Regions from separate parts of the Vibrio sp. J502 genome, predicted to be linked through region 1. Evidence: predicted binding sites of a transcription regulator. Region 1 holds the regulator's gene; each other region holds the start of a gene.
What was found. The regulator PurR, encoded in region 1, represses purine synthesis genes. The targets are predictions, from matches to a motif close to TNANGNAAACGTTTNCNTNA.

Region 1 (7,792 bases):
ATTTGGTGTCCCAGCTTGGCTATTTTTTGTGACATTTGTGCCAAACCGCCGCCAGCATCAAGCACTTGCAAAGGTTTTGGGTGGTTGCTCAACAAAGCGAGCAGTTGCTCAAGATCTTGCCAAACAATGACTTGACGAATTTCACCTTTGTCAGAGCCGTATATGTTTTTTGCAAATTTGTGGGCAATATCGTCGAAATTCCGGTCTTCAGTCACAGTGGCTTGAGTTATGATAGCGAATCGTGCTGCTATTCTGTCATAGGAATGGCAGGAATAAAGGGGCTTTGTTCCTTTTTATTATCAAGTGGTGTTTTTTCGGACTATTTTGTATATGTTTGAGCTGAAAAAAGTTATTTCCTCATTATTAATGCCTCTTCCGGCAATGCTAATCCTCGGTTTTGTCGGATTAATGCTCATAATGTTCACCGTCAGACGTAAGACTGGCTGTATGTTTGTCCTCTTCTCTTTAGTGGGGATATTTCTTATCTCTTTCCAACCCTTTGCAACGCGCATGCTAATGCCTTTGGAAAGACAATACTCGGCTTTTCTCCCCGTTGATGGCACCATCGATTATGTGATGGTTTTAGGCAGCGGCCACGTAGTGGATGACCAAATACCACCGACCTCGGAACTCAGCCGCACTGCGTTGGTACGCCTAAACGAAGGCATACGTGTCATGCGTATGTACCCCGGCTCAAAGTTGATTTTATCAGGCTACTCTGGCGGGTCGGAATTTAGCCATGCGCGCATGCTAGCCGTGGTGGCACTCGCGCTTGGAGTGAATAAATCCGATATTATTTTGCTAGAAACAGCTAAAGATACTTGGGAAGAAGCACGACAAGCCGCCGCCTTTGTTCAACAGCGTAGGCTGGTTTTGGTAACGTCAGCCAGTCATATGGAAAGAGCGTTAAAAGAGTTTAATTCTGCAGGTATTGACCCAATACCTGCGCCAACCAATTTCTTAGCGCAAACGAATATTGAGCAACCTTGGGAAAAATACGCTCCTCGAGCGCGTTATTTAGAACAAACCGAGCGTTACTGGTATGAAACGTTAGGGCTGCTGTGGCAAGACTTACGTGATTGGGCCTCCGGGCATGGCGATACAGAATTGGACATCAATAGCAATTAGCAATTGTATTCAACCCAAAACGGAGCCACTTATGTGCTCCGTTTTTCTTGATAATCGCGGCTACAAAAAATCATGGGAATAAAAAGGCACGGCCCAACGCCAATTTTACACACGCGACCACTCAGCTAATCACCAGCGAACATATAACCTTCACCGTGCACAGTCACAAAGATTTGCGGATTCTTGGGATCAAACTCCATCTTCGCCCTCATGCGTCGAATCAGTACATCAATCGTTCGATCGTTAGGTGCATCCACACGATGGCTGATCATATTTAAAATACGTTCACGGCTAAGGACTTGATTCGGATATGACGACAAGGCAACTAATAGCTCATATTCCGCTTTGGTCAGTTTTACGGGCTCACCATTACGGCTCAGCGCTCGGCGCTGGATATCAAAGGTCCACTCGCTAAAGCGCACTAAATTCGTATTGTGAGATACACCGCTCTCTTCGTTCAGTTTGTTTTTTGCGGTCGAGATCCGCCACAGCAAGTTTTTCACTCTCACCAGCAACTCGCGCAATTCAAAAGGTTTCGTTACGTAATCATCGGCCCCCATTTCAAGACCAACAATCTTATCAATGCTATCCGTGCGCCCTGTCACTAATATGATGCCAATATCAGATTGGCTGCGTAGCTCACGCGTTAACATTAAACCATCTTCACCGGGTAAATTAATGTCTAGCATAATCAGATCTATCGCGCTGTTTTTCAAAGCATCTCTCATCTGAGTACCGCTTTCCACTTGCGTTACCATATAACCTTCGCTTTGAAAGTATCCAGCTAGCTTGCTGCGAGTGACTGCATCATCTTCAACTACTAATACGTGATAGCTCATTTACACCACTTTACTCTATAGAAATGTTCAAACCTCGGCTCGAGATTCTGTACAAAGCCATTCTATTCATAAATAGTCATAATTCTAGTCGTATCACTTTTAAAATTAAGAAAGATGAGAGTTTATTGATTCAAAACAACCTTCCAGACATCCATTAACTTAATGAAAAAATCACTCATATTTTTTCATTTTCTTAGCGACTGCTATTCATTTTTATTAGTTACACTTAGATCAATTACTTTTTAAAAACGATTTTCGCAAAACCACCCCCTTGGAGAGCCAATACCATGCAAGACATCAAAGCTTTTAATGAACAGCGTGCCGAGATTTATTGGTGGCTTTCGAGCTTATTTGTGAAAGAACTTTCGGAGCATGAATTAGAGCAATACTATACGCCCGCTATTCGCACATTTCTTTCAGGATTAGCAGAAAACGCGACACTTAAACCTGCCATTGATAAATTAGTTGATGCACTGAACCGATTGCAAGACAAAGAAGACGCACAGCTTGAGCTCGCAGCCGATTTCTGTGATCTTTTTTTAAAATCCAATAAGGAGTCCGCGCTACCCTATGCCTCAATTTACATTGGAAAATCAAGGTTGCTCAATGACGAACCAGCCAGAGCAATGTCGGATTTGATGGCAGCCCATCACATTGCAGTCAACGATACACTCAACGAACCCGCCGACCACATTGCGATTGAACTGGATTTCTTAGGTAACTTGATCATTCGCTCCAATGAGCTTGAACAAGAGACACACCTTGAACAAGCCTTTACACAGCAGTGTGATTTTATTGAACAACATTTGCTCTCTTGGATCCCACAATTCCATCTTCGCTGCCAACAGATTGATCAATTTGGTTTTTACGGTGCCGCAAGCGAATTGTTGGTCGCGTTTCTTCACTTAGACCGCGACTATTTATCAAACCAGTGAGATAACCTGGTTAATACCAATTACTAAATCGGTCAATTGTGACTGTTGACTGATTTATTCGGTGGATTTTTCGTTGCTTGATGGACATTTGCGGACTAGAATCTTGACCGCAAACGATAAAAAATGAATTTAAGATGCAACCGCTGATTAGAGGCGGTTTTTGTGTTTTTACTACTTTCAGGCTTCAATATGACACTGGTAGGCCTAATACCGCTGAATTGCTCTTCGTGACTATCACTTTCAGCAGTTATCGACAGGACAGAGAATTTATGGCTACGATTAAAGACGTTGCACGCTTAGCGGGCGTATCAACCACCACGGTATCGCATGTAATCAATAAAACTCGCTTTGTGGCTGAAGCAACCCAAGAACGAGTGATGGAAGCGGTATCAGAGCTTAACTATGCACCAAGTGCAGTCGCTCGCAGCTTAAAATGCAACACCACCCGTACCATTGGTATGTTAGTGACCCAATCGACAAACTTATTTTTTTCTGAGGTTATCGATGGTGTTGAAAGCTACTGCTACCGCCAAGGCTACACACTTATTTTGTGCAATACCGGCGGTATTTACGAGAAGCAACGCGACTACATCCGCATGCTAGCGGAAAAACGTGTCGATGGTATGTTGGTCATGTGCTCGGACCTCACCCAAGAACTGCTTGAGATGCTTGATCGTCATTCAGACATTCCGAAAGTTATCATGGACTGGGGCCCTGAAAGTTCTCAAGCCGATAAAATTATTGATAACTCAGAGGAAGGCGGATATCTCGCGACCAAATACCTTATTGATCATGGACATACTGACATTGCTTGCTTAAGTGGACACTTCGAAAAAGCGGCGTGCCAAGAGCGAATTCAAGGGTTTAAGCGTGCGCTTGCCGAAGCAGGCCTTAAAGCGCATGACGATTGGATTTTAGAAGGTAATTTCGAATGTGATACGGCGGTTCTCGCCGCCGACAAGATCGCCGCCATGGACAAGCGCCCAACGGCTGTTTTTTGCTTTAACGATACAATGGCTCTCGGTTTAATGAGTCGCTTGCAACAAAAAGGCATCCGTATTCCTGATGACATGTCTGTTATTGGTTATGACAATATTGAACTTGCTGAATATTTCTCGCCACCGTTAACCACGGTTCACCAGCCAAAACGACGAGTAGGGAAAAACGCCTTTGAAATCCTATTGGAACGCATTAAAGACAAAGAGCATGAACGTCGTGTGTTTGAGATGCATCCCGAGATTGTTGAACGCAACACAGTAAAAAACATAACGAAATAGTGTCATTATTTAAAGCAAGCGACAAATGTCAATTTTAGGGATTTTCCTATATTCGAGACAGAACGCCGTATTAAATAATAGTAAATTTGGAATGAGCATCACGCAAATAATAAATAAACGTGATGCTCATCCAAAAATTTATATATTCTTACTATTAGAAGTCACGCACAGGGCAAACCATTTGAAAAGATGGGACGCAAAGCCTCCGGCCTAAACCGACTATTCGGTAGGTAGCGGGGTTGCCGATGGCAAATATGCAAACGTTAAGTTTACCCCTTACTGACACTCTTTCTGCATAAGTTTGCTAATCTCTCGGACCTGATTTTGGTGGCGTTTTTCCCATACACCGAGAATTTACAGCATGGATAAACCAGTACTTAAAGATTCAATGCGACTCTTCGAACAACTTGGACGCGTTAAGTCTCGTTCAATGTTTGGCGGCTTCGGCATTTTTGTCGATGACACCATGTTTGCTTTGGTCGTAAACGATAAACTTCATATTCGCGCAGACGATCTATCAACCTCTCGCTTTAAAGAGCAAGGCTATGAGCCCTATATCTATAAAAAACGTGGGTTCCCTGTCGTCACAAAATACTTCGCATTACCTGACAATTGTTGGGAAAACCCTTCGCTTATTTTACGAGATGCTGCTGTCGCACTCGAAATCGCCAAACAAGAACGAGAAGTTCAAGCCCAAACGAAGCCAGAACGCCTAAAAGATCTCCCGAACCTTCGACTCGCCACCGAACGTATGCTTAAGAAAGCAGGGATAGAATCTGTAACGGATTTGCATACAAAGGGGGCTTTGGAAGCCTATAAAGCGATTCAGCAAACCCATTCTTCTTCAATCAGTCTTGAATTGCTATGGGCCCTTGAAGGTGCGATTGAAGGCAAGCATTGGTCGGTTATCCCACAATCTCGACGCGATGAATTAGCTAAAAGCCTTTAACCTCCGAGTAAATAAATATCTCGATTAAATAATCAAATACGCTCGTATCACCATGCGGGCGTTTTTTTCATCCCGTTTTGAAATATAAATTCGACTTCCTCTGTCTTCTTCACTATATCTAGTAAAATATGTCGTTTTGAGGAATACCATGAATAAAAAACTTCTCTTAGGCTTGGCTTTATTTGCCTTTATTGTCTTTTTGATTGTAAATTTTGGCCACTATCTAACGTTAGATAATGCCAAAGCACAGCAAATGCTATTAAACGAATACATTAGCCAAAACGAGATCGGCGCTGCTTTGATCTATTTTTCACTCTATATTGTGCTCACCGCTTTCTCTATCCCAGGAGCGGCGGTCGTCACGTTACTGGGTGCTGCGCTGTTTGGTTTTTGGACTAGCTTACTGCTTGTCTCCTTTGCCAGCACCATAGGCGCAACTATCGCCTTTTTGAGTAGCCGTTTCTTACTGCGTGAATGGATTCAAACAAAATTTGGTCAAAAGCTGCAAACGATTAATCAAGGCGTTGCAAAAGATGGGGCATTTTATCTATTCTCACTGCGCTTAATTCCGGTTTTCCCTTTTTTCTTGATTAATTTATTGATGGGCCTAACACCCATATCAACCGCTCGCTTTTACCTGATTAGCCAACTCGGTATGCTGCCCGGCACTGCCGTTTATCTGAATGCTGGTACTCAACTAGCTGAAATTGAAAGCTTATCCGGTATTGTATCTCCTTCGGTTTTGCTTTCATTTGCTCTATTAGGTCTTTTTCCTATTCTCACCAAGTGGATTATGGCCAGATTGAACAAAAACCCAACATCCGCCTGAAGTGAATAATGATGAAAATTTGTGTTTCAAACCACCCGATAGAGGCATATATAGTTTGTCAGTATTTACAGCAATTCAATATTCGCTGTGAAGTGAGAGGCGATAACTTATACGGCTTAGGTGGAGAGCTCCCTTTTTCAGAAGAAACCTTGCCCTATATATGGCTGTTGGATGAAGCTCAAATCGCCGAGGCTCAAGCACAATTATTGGCCTATCAGATAGAAGAGATAAACGAAGAACCTAACTGGGTTTGTGGACAGTGCAACGAGGAAAATGGGCCGCAGCCTGCTGGTACTGCGGTTGTTTAGATTCAGACTAACGAGTCTGATGCTGGCGGATGAACTCAATTGAGTGGTGGTTAAACATCTCAGATTGTTCAACATTACACACGTGGCCGCAATCTGGGATTTCTAATAACACACTTTGTCTATGCATTGCCACCATGTCTTTAACGGGTTGAATGAACATATAGTCTCTCTCTCCCATAAGATAAAGAGTGGGAATTGGCAGCTCTTTCTCTTTGAAACATTTCATCAGAGGATTGACTTCGGAAGTCAGCATAAACCAGCGTTTAAACTCTTTTTGGCACAGCTTCTTCGCTTCTCGAATAAAAAGATGCCGTGACTCTTTTTGGTTGCGTTGTGGCATCACAATGTAAGCAAACAGACGATAAAGCCACATGTAAGGAATGATGTGTTTACTCAAATTACCCAACTTTACGAGCACTTGAGAGCGCACATTCAAACGGGTTATCGCTCCGCCCAAAACCATAGAGCAAACTCGCCCAGTCGCTATTTCAGCAAGATTACGCACAATAATGGTGCCGAGTGACATTCCAACAAAATGGGCAGACTGAATTTTCAAATGATCGAGCACTTTGAGAATATCAAGAGTGACGGATTTAAACGTGTAACGATTTGCCATCAACTCTTTAAACAGTTGGTTTGACTTGCCATGACCTCGTAAATCAACTAATAACAGGTTGAAATGCTCACGGTACGCTTTGATTTGCTTAAACCAGATGGATGAACTTCCACCTGCACCATGCACAAAAACAACCCATTCATCACTGGTGGGATGCAGGTAGGTCTTATGGAAAAGTAGGCTATGAGACATACAAAACCGTTAATCAGCTTCAATTTGAGAAACGCAAGACTACCACAAAACGGGGGCTGAATAGCAAAAAATCATGCGGGCTCGTTCGGCTAAACAAGTAAGGCGCCAAAGCGCCTTACTTGTTATAAAAACATCAGTCATGAAACGCGAGATGATACATCTTGATGTACTCTTTCGCTGAATCCTGCCAGCTAAAATTTTGTCGCATCGCCCTCTGCTGAACCTCCAACATAGTTTCGGGATGTTGAAGATAAAACAGCATCGCTCGCTGCATTGCAATAAGCAGTGCTTCTGGAGAAGGATCATGAAAACCAAAGCCGGTCGCTTCTTCAGGAAACTTATCATAATCACGCACGGTGTCTTTTAAACCACCAACTTCACGAACGATGGGCAGCGTGCCATAAGCCATGCTGTAGATCTGATTCAAACCGCAAGCTTCAAATTCTGAAGGCATTAAGAAGAAATCAGAACCGGCTTCAACCAAATGTGCAAAACGATTGCTATAAGCTTCAACAAACGCAAATTTATCAGCATGCTTCGCCGCCATTTTATGTAGCTGAACAGCAACTTCAGGCTCTCCTGTGCCAACAATAATGAGCTGAGCATCATTGCGTAAGAACGACTCTAGTATAGGTAAAATGTAGTGGAAACCTTTTTGGTGGGTGAGTCGACAAACCATCCCAAACAAAGGCAAGTCACGCTGAGGTAATTGCAGCTCC
Region 2 (7,792 bases), 440 kb from region 1:
AGCACAAATTACAATTTTTTTCTGCATTTTTTACAAAAAATTCATCCTCAAAGTAAACAAAAAAGCCGCTGAGTTGCAGCGGCTGGAATAACAAGACTAAGTCGTTTCTCTCACTGGCGACAAGGTGAGTTACCCTAAGTTCTTACGTGCATTTTGGAACATACGCATCCATGGACTGTTTTCCCCCCAAGAATCAGGATGCCAAGAGTTCGCTACCGTGCGGAACACGCGCTCTGGGTGCGGCATCATGATCGTCACACGGCCATCTTGAGTCGTTAAGCCTGTAATGGCATTTGGTGAACCATTTGGGTTGTTCGGATATTGCTGCGTGGCATGGCCGTTGTTATCCACAAAACGCAGCGCAACGGTGCCTGATTGTTCAATCGCCGTTAAATGTGCCGTATCACGAACTTCAACGCGCCCTTCGCCATGCGAAACCGCAATCGGCATGCGCGAGCCAGCCATCTCATTAAAAAACAGTGAATCAGATTGCTGCACTTCCACTAAGCTAAAGCGCGCTTCAAAACGCTCTGATTCATTGCGCACAAAACGCGGCCATAAATCCGCACCAGGGATTAACTCTTTCAAATTCGACAGCATTTGACAGCCGTTACACACTCCTAGCGAGAAAGTATCTTCACGTTGGAAGAAACTTTGGAACTGTTCACGAGCTTGTACATTAAACAGCACTGATTTCGCCCAGCCTTCGCCCGCGCCCAATACGTCACCATAAGAGAACCCACCACATGCGACGAGGCCTTGGTACTCTTCAAGCACCGCTTGACCCGTTAAGATGTCGCTCATGTGTATATCGGTTGTTTCAAAGCCTGCGCGATCAAACGCTGCCGCCATTTCAACGTGTGAGTTAACCCCTTGCTCGCGCAAAATAGCCATTTTTGGCTTCACGCCTTTAGCAATATACGGTGCCGCAACATCTTGTTGCACGTCAAAGCTCAAACTGACGTTAAGACCTTTATCACTGTTATCTTGTTTTGCTGCAAACTCTTGATCCGCGCACTGCGGGTTATCGCGTAGCGCTTGCATCTTATGCGTAGTTTCAGCCCAAATGGTGCGAAGTTCGGTGCGGTTACGCACAACAATAGGTTGTTCACCAGCGGTAATGGCTAGTTCATCAGAAGCGTCAACACGACCGATAACGTGTGAACACGCTTGTAAACCATGCGCCGTTAGCGTCGAGATCACCGTCTCTAAATCGTGGTGACGAACTTGAATGACTGCGCCCAGCTCTTCATTAAATAACGCGGCCAATGCATCACCCAGCGCGGCAATATCGGCTTTCACGCCACAATGACCAGCAAAGGCCATTTCAGCTAGAGTGACGAATAAACCACCGTCACCTTTATCGTGATAGGCGATAATCTGCTGATTGGCGACCAAGGTTTGGATCGCCTCATAGAAGGCTTTAAGCTGCGCCGCATTATCTACGTCTGCGGGTTTATCACCCAACTGTTTGTAGACTTGTGCTAACGCCGTTGCGCCCAAGCGATTCTTACCATTACCTAAATCAATCAAAACCAGGGCGGTTTCACCCTTATCGGTTCTTAACTGAGGGGTGATGGTGTTACGCACATCTTCAACACGAGCAAATGCCGTGATCACCAATGATAGCGGAGAGGTCACTTCTTTTTGTTCGCCATTCTCATCCCACTTGGTCTTCATCGACATCGAATCTTTACCCACAGGGATAGTCAGGCCGAGCGCAGGACAAAGCTCTTCACCGACCGCTTTTACTGCCTCATACAAACCAGCATCTTCACCTGGGTGACCCGCTGGTGACATCCAGTTCGCCGACAACTTAATGTGTTTGATATCACCGATATGGGTAGCGGCAATGTTGGTGATCGCTTCGCCCACGGCTAAGCGTGCCGATGCCCCAAAATCCAGCAAGGCAACTGGCGTGCGCTCCCCCATCGACATCGCTTCGCCATGGTAAGTATCATAACTTGCCGCGGTAACCGCGCAGTTTGCTACTGGCACTTGCCATGGACCAACCATTTGGTCACGAGCAACCAAGCCAGTGACGGTTCGGTCACCAATGGTGATGAGGAAGGTTTTTTCTGCAACCGCAGGGAGACGCAGTATACGATCAATCGCTTCGTTCAATTCGATATCACGGCGATCAAGTGCTGGATTATTAACTTTCAGCGTCTTCACATCGCGATACATTTTAGGTGTTTTGCCAAGCAATACGTCCATCGGCATATCAATTGGCGTATTACCGAAATGTGAATCTTCCAATTTCAGTTCACGCTCTTCAGTGGCAATGCCCACAACAGCATAAGGCGCGCGCTCACGTTGGCAAATGGCATCAAAGCGCGCCATGTTTTCTGGCGCTACAGCCAGCACGTAACGCTCTTGTGATTCATTACACCAAATTTCAAGCGGGCTCATTCCCGGCTCATCGTTAGGCACATCACGCAGTTGGAAAATACCGCCACGTTCGCCATCATCAACAAGCTCAGGCAATGCGTTTGAGATACCACCAGCGCCCACATCATGGATAAAGGCGATCGGATTCGCCTCACCGAGTTGCCAGCAGCGATCAATCACCTCTTGGCAGCGACGTTCCATCTCTGGGTTTTCACGCTGTACCGACGCAAAATCAAGATCTTCCGCAGATTGACCAGATGCCATAGAAGAAGCGGCGCCCCCACCAAGGCCAATGTTCATTGCCGGACCACCGAGCACAATTAAGCTCGCGCCAACAGGGATCTCTTTTTTCTGCACATGCTCGTCGCGGATATTCCCCATCCCACCAGCAATCATGATTGGTTTGTGATAACCACGCACTTCTTCACCAGCGTGAGAATTGACTTTCTCTTCGTAAGTACGGAAGTAACCTAGCAGGTTGGGACGACCAAATTCGTTGTTAAAAGCCGCCCCACCGAGCGGGCCTTCCAGCATAATATCGAGTGCCGTGACAATGCGTCCCGGTTTACCAAAATCCGTTTCCCAAGGCTGTACAAAATTAGGAATACGCAAGTTTGAAGTAGTAAAACCGACTAACCCGGCTTTAGGTTTTCCACCAATCCCCGTTGCACCTTCGTCACGAATTTCACCACCGGAACCCGTTGAAGCGCCCGGCCAAGGAGCAATCGCCGTCGGGTGGTTGTGTGTTTCCACCTTCATTAAAATATGCGCTTTTTCATGGTGATAACCATATTGGCGTGTCTCTGGATCAGGGAAAAAACGCCCAACTTCCGAACCCACCATGACGGCGGCATTATCTTTATAGGCAGACAGCACATGATCAGGAGTCACTTCATAAGTGTTTTTGATCATCTTAAACAGCGATTTATCTTGCTTAACGCCATCAATAGTCCAATCGGCATTGAAGATTTTATGGCGACAATGCTCAGAGTTTGCTTGAGCAAACATCATTAATTCGATATCGGTTGGATTACGCTCAAGCTTAGTGACGAAGCTTTCGAACAAATAATCAATTTCATCGTCAGCCAATGCAAGCCCAAGGGTAACGTTTGCTTTTTCAAGCGCTGCGCGGCCGCCATTCAGCAAGTCAACGTACGCCACTGGGGTAGGTTCTGCGACTTTGAACAGTGCTGTTGCCGATTCGAAATCGGTAAACACGACCTCCATCATTCGGTCATGAATAATTGTTTGGATCGTGTTGATTTGCTCGGCAGAAAGTGCGACTTCGGATTCAATATAATAAGCCGTACCCCGCTCTAAACGCTTCACATCCACTAAACCACAATTGTGTGCAATATCTGTTGCTTTGGAAGACCAAGGAGAAATAGTGCCCGGACGAGGCGTCACAAGCAGAAGAAGACCTTGTGGCTCATGGTCTTGAATGGTTGGACCATAAGTGAGTAGTTTCTCTAATTTTTCAAGGGATTGAGTGTCTAAATCCGCAGAGAGATCAGCAAAATGCATAAACTCCGCGTAAATACTCGATACAGGCAGTTGCTGTTCACGACAAAGTTCAACGAGTTTGTTAACACGAAACTCAGAAAGCGCTGGGGAGCCACGCAAAATTCTCATGTGCTTAGGTCTCTTATACAGTGGGTTGAAGTGTAATTGGAATAAATTCAAAATCATTAAAATACAATAATTTAATAAAATAAAACCGAATACATACCAATTTCACCTCGTCATTTCGGACGCATTATAAAGGAATTCTTTTTGTGACGTAACACCAAAAGCAACCGTTTGCGTCTTTTTTTGTCAAATTTGAAATACAGCCACATTAGCGTGGTCGCCGACACTTTTTCATCCGTTTTTGATCTGAAACTTTGCCAATATGGCCGCCTTTGATATAAAGGCAGTAATTGATGTAAGAGATCGCTCATAAATGCCAAAGTATTATCTGATTCAGCTTCATCGCTCATTGTCCATTTTCCTACTCACTCTTTTTGTCGTCGGTTGCCAAATCGATTCAGATCCTAAAAGCGAGCTTGACCATATTCGTGAACGTGGCGTATTGCGAGTGGGTACGTTGAACAATCAACTCTCCTACTACATTGGCCCAGATGGCCCTGCAGGGCTGGACTACGAACTAGCACGCGAATTTGCCAATCAGCTTGGGGTTAAACTAGAGATGAAACCCGCTTATCGGTTGTCTAGTCTCTTTCCTGCACTGAAAAATGGGGAAATCGACGTTGTTGCAGCGGGGTTAAGTCAATCGAATCAACGCTTGAATGAGTACAGAACAGGGCCCGCTTATTACTATGTCAGCCAACAAGTCGTCTATAAGAAAGGCAACTGGCGTCCAAGAAATTTAAAACAATTACTGGAAAAACAACCGGAACTGATTGCTGGGCATGAAGGTGACAGCGTTTTTTCTATCGTGAATGAATCCCACTTTGAAAATACGCTCAGCGACATTAAACAGATCTACCCAGAGTTTCAGTACAATGTGAATAATAACGCCGACGTTAACGACCTTTTAAAACAGGTTTCGAATGGCGAACTGCTATTTACCATGGCTGATTCGGTCGAAGTCTCGTTGTCGCAGCGAATCTACCCTGACTTAGCCGTCGCCTTTGAATTAACTGAAGATCAGCCTATCGCTTGGTATATGCGTCGTTCTGAAGATGAAAGCTTATACGCCTTGATGATTGAGTTTTTTGGCAACCTTAAACAATCTGGTCAATTAGCGGCCTTGGAAGAGAAATATATTGGTCACGTGGGCACGTTTGATTATGTCGATACGCGCGCCTTTATTAGAGCACTCGATGTCCGCTTACCAAAATGGGCCCCTCTTTTCCAACAATATTCTGACGAGTTTGATTGGCGATTGATTGCCGCCTTAGCTTATCAAGAGTCTCACTGGAATCCGTTAGCTAAATCCCCCACTGGGGTCCGCGGTATGATGATGTTGACTCTCCCTACGGCAAGAAGTGTTGGTGTCGCCAATCGACTCGATCCGGAACAATCGATTCGTGGTGGTGTCGAATACCTGCGTCGGATGGTACAGCGTATACCAGACTCCATCCCAGAACATGAGAAAATTTGGTTTGCTCTCGCTTCCTATAACGTCGGCTATGGGCATATGATGGATGCAAGACGCTTAACCAAGCAACAAGGTGCGAACCCTGATTCATGGACTGAAGTCAAAGAACGCCTCCCTCAACTGAGACAAAAGAAATACTTCAGCCAGACTCGATATGGCTACGCGCGAGGTGACGAAGCCAAGGCCTACGTTGAAAATATTCGTCGCTATTATCAAAGCATTATTGGCCATGTTGATCAACAAAAGCAGATAGACAATAGTTCAGGTACTGATGATTTGGTTGTGATCAGTATTGAGGAGGAGGAAGCCGCGTTAGAAGCTATGGAATCGGCCGATGAGGCGCAGGATAATCAGTATCTCGACCCCATAGCTCAATAAGCATAACAATAGCTAAATCTTCCACGTTGAACAAAAATTGCACACTTGATTTCCAAGTGTGCAGCCCATACATCAAAACGTGAAAAAGATCGTTCCCTAAGTTTCATATTATGGTAACAATCCTGCACTATAAAGGCAGATTAAGATTGTCATAAGGCACCCTAAACCATTAGGGATCATTGTCAAAACTCAGCAGTAGGAGGTTGTTTATGCTTAAACGTAAAAAGCTATCAAAACACCTTAATAAAACGGTGGCAGCGAACCGTCGTAAACGTATGTTATCCAATAATAAAAAGAAAATTATCTGGCGTAACCGTGCATTTATGCAATTAATCTCTGCTTAACCTTCAGCGGCAAACATCTACTCAAAGTGGATGTTTGCTAAAGCCCATCACTCTGTTGCTTATTCCGCTGTTTTTCCGCCTGTATCTCTGCGCGTCTTCGTCTAAAAAAAGATTGCAGTTGCTCCCGACACTCCTCTTCTAACAATCCTTTATCGACCGTCGCGTAATGATAGGAGGCTTGGCTTTCAAATAAATTCAGCACCGTACCGGCCGCCCCAGCTTTGAGATCTGGAGCGCCAAAGACAATCCTTTTGACTCGGCTATGCAGCAGTGCGCCTGCGCACATTGGACAGGGCTCTAAAGTGACGTATAAGGTAGTATCTAGCAAACGATAATTTTGTAACCGTTGACCTGCTTGACGCAAAGCCTGAATTTCAGCGTGCGCTGTCGCATCATGTTGACCAATAGAGGCATTCCAACCTTCAGCAATGATTTCGCCATCTTTAACAAGCACAGCGCCCACAGGCACTTCACCTGCTTGTTCTGCAAGATTGGCAAGCGCGATGGCTCGGCGCATAAACTTTTGATCTTGAACGGTAAACTGTGTATTCATATATCCTATTTTCTCTTTCACTAGCCTTTGCCGTTAGCGGACGATAGCCGTTCTGCCAGAAAATCCACCAGCAGCCTAACTTTTGAGGACAAATGGCGATTTTGTGGGTATAAGGCCCATACACCTTCACGATCATCTCGGTACTGATGCAACACTTCTTGCAACTCACCCGAGAGCAAATACGGCTCTACATAATAGTCGGGCAATTGTACGATTCCAATCCCTTGCAACGCGGCATTCAATAACGCCACACCGCTGTTGCATTTAATTTTTCCTTTAACACCGATTTCACGAGAGCGTTGCTGATCCTTAAATCGCCAATAGTTCATAGTACCTTGTAAACATTGGTGATGAACCAACTCTGACAATGAATAGGGGGTGCCATATTTCACCAAATAGTCAGGGCTAGCGCAGACAAACAGTTGTCGGTTGGATAACTTTTTGCCAATAAAACTCGAATCATCCAACTGCCCTAATCGTACGGCGACATCAATTCCTTCAGCAATCAGATCCAATTTTTGGTTAGTGAGTATCAGTTCCAACTCCAATTGAGGATGTAACTGTAAAAACTCATGCAGCAAAGGCGCGACTTTCTGCTCACCATAAGTCACCGGAGCGGTCACTTTCAGTAAACCTGACGGCGTTTGCTGCATCTGCGTGACAGCAAGATCAGCCTGCGCTAAGCCTTCAACCAATTGCCGACACTGATGATAATAGAGTTGACCCGCTTCGGTCAGGGAGACTCGCCGCGTGGTACGTTGCAACAACTTTACCGCCAAACGCTCTTCTAATAGCGCAATACGTCGGCTGACATTCGCTACTGATGTCGATAGTTTATGCGCTGCTGCGGTAAAACTTCCAGTTTCAGCCACCGCAACAAATTCATGAATGCCTTCCCAACTCGCCATCTTAATTATTACTGATAAGTAAAAGTGATTCTTATTTTAGACCGATTATTAAATTTCAAGAAGGGAATATACTGTCACTCTCCCCAACTCACTTGAAACTTCAAGTAATGTGCAA
Region 3 (7,792 bases), 1.0 Mb from region 1:
GAATTCGATAACCCGCTCGAGGTTCTGTTTAAGCAAAAAGAGTGGGCGAATTTCCCAATGCTGTCGGCCAACATTTACGATAAAGCGACCGGAAAACGTCTATTCCAAGCCTACCAAATGTTTGATAAACAGGGCGTGAAAATAGCGGTTATCGGTTTAACGACTGAAGATACCGCTAAAATCGGCAACCCTGAATACATTGGTGGTATTGAGTTTAGAGATCCAAAAGAAGAAGCGAAAAAACTGATCGCAGAAATTGAGAAAACGGAAAAGCCGGACCTTATTTTTGCCGTTACCCACATGGGCCATTATGAAAATGGTCAACGTGGTGTGAATGCACCGGGTGATGTTGCGCTTGCACGATACTTGGATGAAGGTTCTCTCGATATGATCGTCGGCGGCCACTCTCAAGAGCCTGTCTGCATGGAAGGCCCTAATGTGGTGAAGAAAAACTTCCATCCGGGAGATGAATGTAAGCCTGATATGCAAAACGGTACTTACATAGTGCAAGCGCATGAATGGGGTAAGTATGTTGGCCGTGCGGATTACGAATTCCGTAATGGTGAACTGAACATGGTGAGCTACAACCTGATCCCCGTAAACCTGAAGAAAAAAGTGAAAGTGAATGGCGAGAGTAAGCGCGTACTGATTCAAGATCAAATCGCTGAAGATCCAGAAATGCTTAACTTTTTGCGCCCATATCAAGAACAAGGTCAAGAGAAACTGAATGTGGTCATTGCACAAAGTAATGGCAAGTTAGAAGGGGATCGCAACGTTGTGCGTTTCCAACAAACCAATTTAGGTCGTTTGATTGCACTTTCTCATATGGAACGCGCAAAAGCCGACTTTGCGGTGATGAATTCTGGCGGCGTGCGTGATTCGATTGATGCAGGAAAAATTACTTATAAAGATGTGCTCAAAGTACAACCTTTTGCCAATATTCTCACTTATACCGATATGACCGGGGCTGAAGTGTTGGATTACCTCAATGAAGTGGCGACCAAACCTGTTGATTCTGGCGCTTATGTACAATTCGCGGGGATTTCGATGACAGTGGCCAATGGTAAGGTATCGAATGTCTTTATTGGTGATAAGCAGCTCCGTTTGGACGAAACGTATCGCTTCACCGTGCCTAGCTACAATGCAGCAGGTGGTGATGGTTATCCAAAAATCTCCGATCATCCAGGTTATGTGAATACGGGGTTTGTGGACGCGGAAGTATTGAAAGATTACCTCGAAGCACACAGTCCAATTGATGTGAACCAATATGCGCCAGCGGGCGAAATTGTCTATAAGTGATAGCGCGATAAAGAGTTTGACTCATTGTGAGCAATCATTTTAACTAAAGGCGGTGCTTAGGCATCGCTTTTTTATCGGCACTAATGGCTACTTTGAGATAAGCACGATGACACCTGCGATTGATTTGGCGAAAAAGAAAAAAATTCCTCACACTCTCCATCAATATCAACATGATCCTAATCACAGCAGTTATGGTTTAGAAGCGGCTGAGGTTTTGGGACAAGATCCGAAAAAAGTGTTTAAAACACTGCTGTTTTGCTTAAATGGCGAGCCGAAAAATCTCGCTGTCGCGATTATTCCTGTTGATCAAAAATTAAACTTAAAGCGTGCGGCCAAAGCGGCTAAGTCGAAAAAAGCGGAAATGGCTAATCCAGACATAGCGCAAAAAACCACGGGTTATGTGGTCGGTGGCATTAGCCCACTTGGGCAGAAAAAAGCACTACCGACCTTCATTCATCTCAGCGCAGAAGATCAATCGACCATCTGTGTCAGTGCAGGTAAGCGCGGTTTAGAGATTGAATTGGCACCGAGCGATCTTGCGTTATTAACGCGAGGTGAGTTTGTTGAATTGTGTCAAGAATAGAGAATGAAAATCCGGCCTCGAGTGAGGCCGGATTGACTGGCAAAATTAGTTCTTCAGTTTGATCTCTTCTTCCATCTGGGCGTTATCCACCACATGGTTTTCTCCTAAGTCATTAGGAAGGATCAAGTTTAGAATAATGGCTACGATACCGCATAAGCTGACACCTTGTAGGCTAAACTCTCCGATACCAAAGGCCATGCCGCCGATACCAAACACTAATGTCACTGCCACAATCACTAAGTTACGAGACTTGTGAAGATCGACATGATTTTTAATCAGTGTGTTTAGGCCAACCGTTGCAATTGAACCGAACAGCAAAATCATAATGCCGCCCATTACTGGAATTGGAATGGTTTGCAGTAGCGCGCCCAGCTTACCAACCAATGCTAATACAATCGCGGTGATCGCAGCCCAAGTCATGATTACTGGATTAAAGGCTTTCGTCAGCATTACGGCACCCGTCACTTCGCTGTACGTAGTGTTTGGTGGCGCACCCAGCATCGAGGCTGCGATGGTGGCAACACCGTCACCCGCAATGGTGCGATGTAGCCCAGGTTTCTTGATGTAATCTTTTCCAGTGACGTTTGAGATCGCGAGCATATCGCCCACGTGTTCGACTGCCGGAGCAATTGCAACCGGGATCATGAACAAGATCGCGTTGATGTTGAACTCAGGGAAAGTGAAGTTCGGCATTGACAGCCAAGCCGCTTGCGTAACAGGAGTAAAATCCACTACACCAAAATAGAGGCCCAAAAGATAGCCTGCAAAAATACCACCGCAGATCGGCAACAGTTTGAGAAAACCTTTGGCAAAAACGCTAATCATGATGGTGGTTAACAGTGAAACGCAAGAGATCCACATCGCTACATCTGAGCTAATCAGTTGTACCGAACCATCTCCGGTTTTACCTAGCGCCATGTTTACAGCAACAGGCGCAAGGCCTAAGCCAATCACCATGATCACCGGGCCAACGACCACAGGAGGTAAAATTTTGTGGATGATTTCGACGCCACGGACTTTGATGATCGCTCCCAGTAGTATGTAGACAAAACCAGCAGCCACTAAACCGCCCATCGTCGAGGCGACGCCCCAAGTTTGGATGCCAAACATAATCGGTGCAATAAAGGCAAAGGAAGAAGCAAGAAAGATGGGGACAGAGCGGCGAGTAATAAGTTGGAATAAAAGGGTACCGACACCGGCGCCAAATAGTGCAACGTTAGGATCAAGCCCTGTTAACAGCGGGACAAGAACCAGCGCACCAAATGCGACGAAGAGCATCTGTGCGCCTTGGATGGCATTTTTCATCATGATTTCCCTGAAGCAAAATAAAAATTCGCGGGATTCTATCACTTTTGCAAACGATTGCCATTGAAACTAGATCAAATAAAGTCACAAATGTTGATGAAATTATCACCGAACTCTGCCGTGGATTCCTTGCCGCGGACCGGATAGTTGCTTATCATCGACGTTCACAAAACAGATCATAGGAACAGTATGCGCTATTTAGCTATGTTGGTGATGAGCTTACTCACTCTCCCTGCTTATGCCTTAACCAAGGTCGACTTATACCATACCGAAGTCGTGATTGATCAACAGCAAGACAATGCCGACGCGAATGCTCGTATCAAAGGGATGAGCGAAGTGATTGTTCGAGCTTCGGGTGATAGGAATGCGGTGAACAATGAGGTGATTAAAAAAGCCTTAAGGCAGAATTCGCAATATTTAGCGCAAATCAGTTATGGTCAAAATGGGGCGCAATCTTCGATTGTCATGGGGTTTAGCGCACCGCATATCCGCACATTATTAACTCAAGCTCAATTACCATTTTGGCCTGAAAACCGAGCTAATGTTTTAGTCTGGTTGATTGAAGAGTCAGGTTATGACCGCAGTATCGCTTGGGAGCATTCTGACACGAGTACGTTAAAACAGCTTAAAGGCGCGACTCAAACTCGCGGTTTGCCTATCACAGTGCCTGTGGGTGATTTTGATGATATTACCGGTGTGGAAGCATCGGATTTGTGGGGCGGTTTCGTACAGCCTATCAGCATGGCTAGCCAACGTTATCCAACCGATGCTGTATTGGTGGTCAGAGTGCAAAGTAATGGTGTGCGTTGGAGTTTGTATGATCAACCCGCCGCTCAAATGGCACAAGCCACGAAAGCGCCACTGTCTGGTCAAGCGTCTGGTGACGATGCCATTGAACAAATGGTCGATCAATTGAGTGATTACTATGCAAGAAAGAGCTCGGTTATCGTGGCCAGTGAATCCTCTTCTTCGCTGCTTGCTCGTTTTAGCCCGATTGATGATGCAATGGATTTCTTTACCTTGGAGAATAAGTTGAAGCGCTTAAGTTCTGTTGCTTCTTTGGACATTCTCAAGATTCAAGGTGAGGAAATCACTTTCGAAGTGCATTTGTTGGCTTCAGAGTCCGAGTTTGAGCAAGAAGTGCTACGCATGGGCAAAGTCGCTAAAATTGACGACCCACAGCCAGAGAGTGTGCCAACACAGCTTACCCCAGCAGCAGAGGTTGATGATTCTGCTGTGGAGTCAGGCTCTTTGCAAGTCATACCTGAATCGTCATTATCTCACGCCATCACTGAACCTGTGAAGCGAGTGCTCTCTTTTGAGTGGCAAGCGTAAAGTACTCAGTCACCCCTTGAACAAATGCTGAGATAATCAAAAAGAGCCCATCAGGGCTCTTTTTGCATGAGAAGAATAGGCAATCCTGTCATGGATTGACTCTATGGTTGGTTATCGTGGGTAAAATTGGCTTTCTCTTGCTTTTCGACTTCAGATAGACGCTTGAGTTTCAGTCCGAGCTCTTTACCGCGATGGCGAGCATACAAGGTATTACCGACAAAAGCGGCAAACGTCAGTAGCAGTTCCACTACTGCTAACCAGCGCTCCCCTCCATCAACATAAATAAGCGTCAATGCGTGTAGAAAGTAGAGCATTAAAACAAAGTTGGCCCAGGCGTGAGTGTAGGGTTTTCCAGCCAAAATTCCCGGTAATGGTAAAAGCAGTGGGATAACCCATGCAATGGCCAATGCAACATGATTAAGATGAGGGTGAGGAGAGAGCGAGAATTGCCATAAAACCACCCATATAATTAGGGATAAGTTACTCAGTAAAGCTAGCCATCGGTACTGCTTGGTGCTTGGCATCATTTCTGCCGTCATAATCTGTCCTTTAATCGGCTGGCTAGCATTGCCAGCCGTTTTCCTAAATTTTTAGCCAGTTCACTTTCGTGCGTAGTGAGTTGTGGCGAGTGTGTTGCGACATGGCTTGCACCATATGGCGTGCCTCCAGAGGTTGTGGTATGCAGTGCAGGCTCTGAATAAGGGATGCCAACGATTAACATGCCATGATGCATCAGTGGCAGCATCATACTCTGTTGCGTACTCTCTTGGCCGCCATGCAAAGAGGATGAAGAAGTAAACACGCAAGCGGGTTTATCAATTAATGCACCGCTAATCCATAAAGGGGTCGTTTGGTCCCAAAAGTGCTTCAGTGGCGCGGCCATATTGCCAAACCAGACTGGGCTGCCAAAAGCCAAACCATCACATTGCTTTAACTCATCCAGAGTCAGGTAGGGATCGGTCGTTTGCTCTGCATGATTGTCTAGCGCCGGAACGGTGCGCAAGAGCGCTGTCGCGCCTTGTGCTTCAATTCCGCGTGCGATTTGCCGTGCCAGTGCTTGCGTTGAACCGTGCCTGCTGTAATAAAGTACGACGACTTTAATACTCATAAAATCTCAAGTACTTGCTCTGGTGGACGGCCGTGGCGCGCTTTACCATTGGCGACAACAATGGGACGCTCAATCAACTTAGGATGCGCGGCCATGGCTGAAAATAGTTGATCATCAGTAAGTGCATCATCACTTAGGCCAAGTTCTTTATAGAGATCTTCTTTGGTGCGCATCATATCACGAACCTGTTGTAGCCCGAGTTGAGCGTACAAGGTTTTCAACTGTTCGATGGTTGGCGCTTGGTCTAAATATTTAATGATCTGTGGCTTTAACTGGCGGTCTTCTAGCAGTGCCAGAGTTTCACGACTTTTTGAGCATTTTGGGTTGTGATAAATCACGACTGACATAACTTCTCCTCGTTGTATTGTGATTATTGGAGTGATAAGAATCGGTCTCGTTGCACCATCAATTGGTCAATGCGTGCATCGTAGCGAGCTTGTTCTAAGCTGCCAAGTTCAGCGAGTTGACTTGCTTGAGTGTAATATTGAATCGCTTTATTCCAATTAGCTTTGAGCGCTAGAAGCTCCGCTCGCGCGGCGAGATCTTCCTGGCTATTGCCAATGCCGATATTCGCTTCTGATAGCAAATGCCAGCCGTTGGTATCATTAGGGTTGTCATGGGTGTAGCGCTGCAATACCCGAATGGCATCAGACAATTTATCTTGTTTTAACAAGCTGTTGGCGTAGTTAATTGTTAAGGTTGGATTGTTCGGTTTCTGTTTGAGCGCCTTCTCTAGCAAGGTTTGGGCTTTGGCCGCTTGATTTAGAGCGATATCGAGATCGGCCATCGCATCAAGATAGAAATTGTTTGTTGGGTCTTGTGCAACCAGCTTTGATAAAATCGCCTCTGATTTATCAAATTGCTTGCTATCGAGATAAACCAAGGCTTTGCCATATTGGAAGGCTGGCGCGAGAGTCGCACTCTCTTTTTTCTCCGCACGCTTAAACCAATCAAGAGCGGCTTCATTATCAATCCCAGCATAGCGAGCAACAATTCGCGAGCGTGCTAAATGGTAATCCAATGAAGGTTGAAGGCGCATAGGTGGGTAATGTTGGGCGCGCTCACGGCTGTCGGTAATACGATCTTCTGGCAGCGGATGGGTTAGTAACATCGGTGGCGGTTTACTAGCGTAACGATATTCATCAGCGAGGCGGCCAAAAAACCTTGGCATGGCTTGGGCATCAAACCCCGCTTTGGCTAGCGTTGCAATACCAAATCGGTCAGCCTCTTTCTCATTACTGCGCGTATAGTTTATTTGGCTTTGCATACTGCCTGCGGTGGTGGCGGTAATGGCGGCAATGCCCACTTCAGGTGCCGCAATGGCCAGTAACAAAGAGCCAGCCAATGCGGCGATTGTTGCTGGTGATCGTCTGGCTTGGTCTTCCATACTGCGTGCTAAATGGCGCTGCGTGACGTGGGCAATTTCGTGCGAAAGAACCGAAGCGAGTTCGCTTTCTGTTTGTGCATGCAAAAACAACCCAGAGTGCAACGCAACATAACCGCCAAAGAAGGCAAACGCATTGATGTTGCGATCACGGATCATAAAAAAGGTGAACGGCGTTTTTACATCGTTGGCATTGGCAACCAATTTATGTCCTAGGCTATCGATGTACTCGTTTATCACCGGATCATTGACGATAGGCTGGCTGTTACGCAGCATGCGCATATAAGCATCACCATAAATAAGCTCTTGATCAATCGTCAAGGTCGAACCTGCTACTGTCCCAATGTCCGGTAGCTCTATGGTATCGGCATAGCTCAAGGAAGGGGCGTTTATCGCCACAGTAATACAGAGGCAAAGTAAGGATCGAGCGCGTTTAAACTTCATATTTGTCAGTGATATTCCGTGAGCTTCTTGTCTGTATGACATTGAATGTGTGAATTGGTTTCCAACTCAAAATAACGGCCAAAAATTGTAGAGAGAGAAGAGTAAGCCAGCCAGTGTTTGAGTATCGATAAACACTGGCATGCCAGTCAAAACTCGATACAATGGCAGGCATATATTAAGCATTGAGCAGAAGAATGGAACCAAATATTCTGGATTTACGCCAGCAGCGTTGTCCGATGGCTTTATTACTTGCGAAGCGTCACACTGTTCAATTGGTTTTGGGTGAGGTATTAGACATTTGGCTTAACGACGTCAGCTCAGGACAGGATATAGA

Region 2: the regulator PurR is predicted to act here: its motif matches at 4,180-4,199, upstream of purL (phosphoribosylformylglycinamidine synthase).
Region 3: the regulator PurR is predicted to act here: its motif matches at 3,233-3,252, upstream of N5E84_RS02315 (uracil-xanthine permease family protein).

Annotation. Positions count from the first base shown of each region.
Region 1 is NZ_CP104554.1:1,457,632-1,465,423, forward strand. Features, by position in the region: gene cmoM (tRNA uridine 5-oxyacetic acid(34) methyltransferase CmoM) at 1-215, opposite strand, end outside; gene elyC (envelope biogenesis factor ElyC) at 304-1,128, shown strand; gene torR (two-component system response regulator TorR) at 1,254-1,967, opposite strand; gene torD (molecular chaperone TorD) at 2,255-2,902, shown strand; gene purR (HTH-type transcriptional repressor PurR) at 3,172-4,179, shown strand; cyclic di-GMP riboswitch class I at 4,341-4,426, shown strand; gene N5E84_RS06830 (TfoX/Sxy family DNA transformation protein) at 4,541-5,128, shown strand; gene N5E84_RS06835 (TVP38/TMEM64 family protein) at 5,277-5,957, shown strand; gene N5E84_RS06840 (putative signal transducing protein) at 5,966-6,265, shown strand; gene N5E84_RS06845 (alpha/beta fold hydrolase) at 6,273-7,073, opposite strand; gene glgA (glycogen synthase GlgA) at 7,207-7,792, opposite strand, start outside.
Region 2 is NZ_CP104554.1:1,895,942-1,903,733, forward strand. Features, by position in the region: gene purL (phosphoribosylformylglycinamidine synthase) at 130-4,023, opposite strand; gene mltF (membrane-bound lytic murein transglycosylase MltF) at 4,334-5,872, shown strand; gene N5E84_RS08755 (hypothetical protein) at 6,082-6,216, shown strand; gene tadA (tRNA adenosine(34) deaminase TadA) at 6,254-6,769, opposite strand; gene N5E84_RS08765 (LysR family transcriptional regulator) at 6,790-7,677, opposite strand.
Region 3 is NZ_CP104554.1:461,260-469,051, forward strand. Features, by position in the region: gene ushA (bifunctional UDP-sugar hydrolase/5'-nucleotidase UshA) at 1-1,299, shown strand, start outside; gene ybaK (Cys-tRNA(Pro) deacylase) at 1,406-1,882, shown strand; gene N5E84_RS02315 (uracil-xanthine permease family protein) at 1,928-3,187, opposite strand; gene N5E84_RS02320 (DUF2066 domain-containing protein) at 3,377-4,522, shown strand; gene N5E84_RS02325 (DUF2069 domain-containing protein) at 4,624-5,049, opposite strand; gene wrbA (NAD(P)H:quinone oxidoreductase) at 5,058-5,630, opposite strand; gene arsC (arsenate reductase (glutaredoxin)) at 5,627-5,977, opposite strand; gene N5E84_RS02340 (tetratricopeptide repeat protein) at 6,001-7,458, opposite strand; gene N5E84_RS02345 (sulfurtransferase TusA family protein) at 7,653-7,792, shown strand, end outside.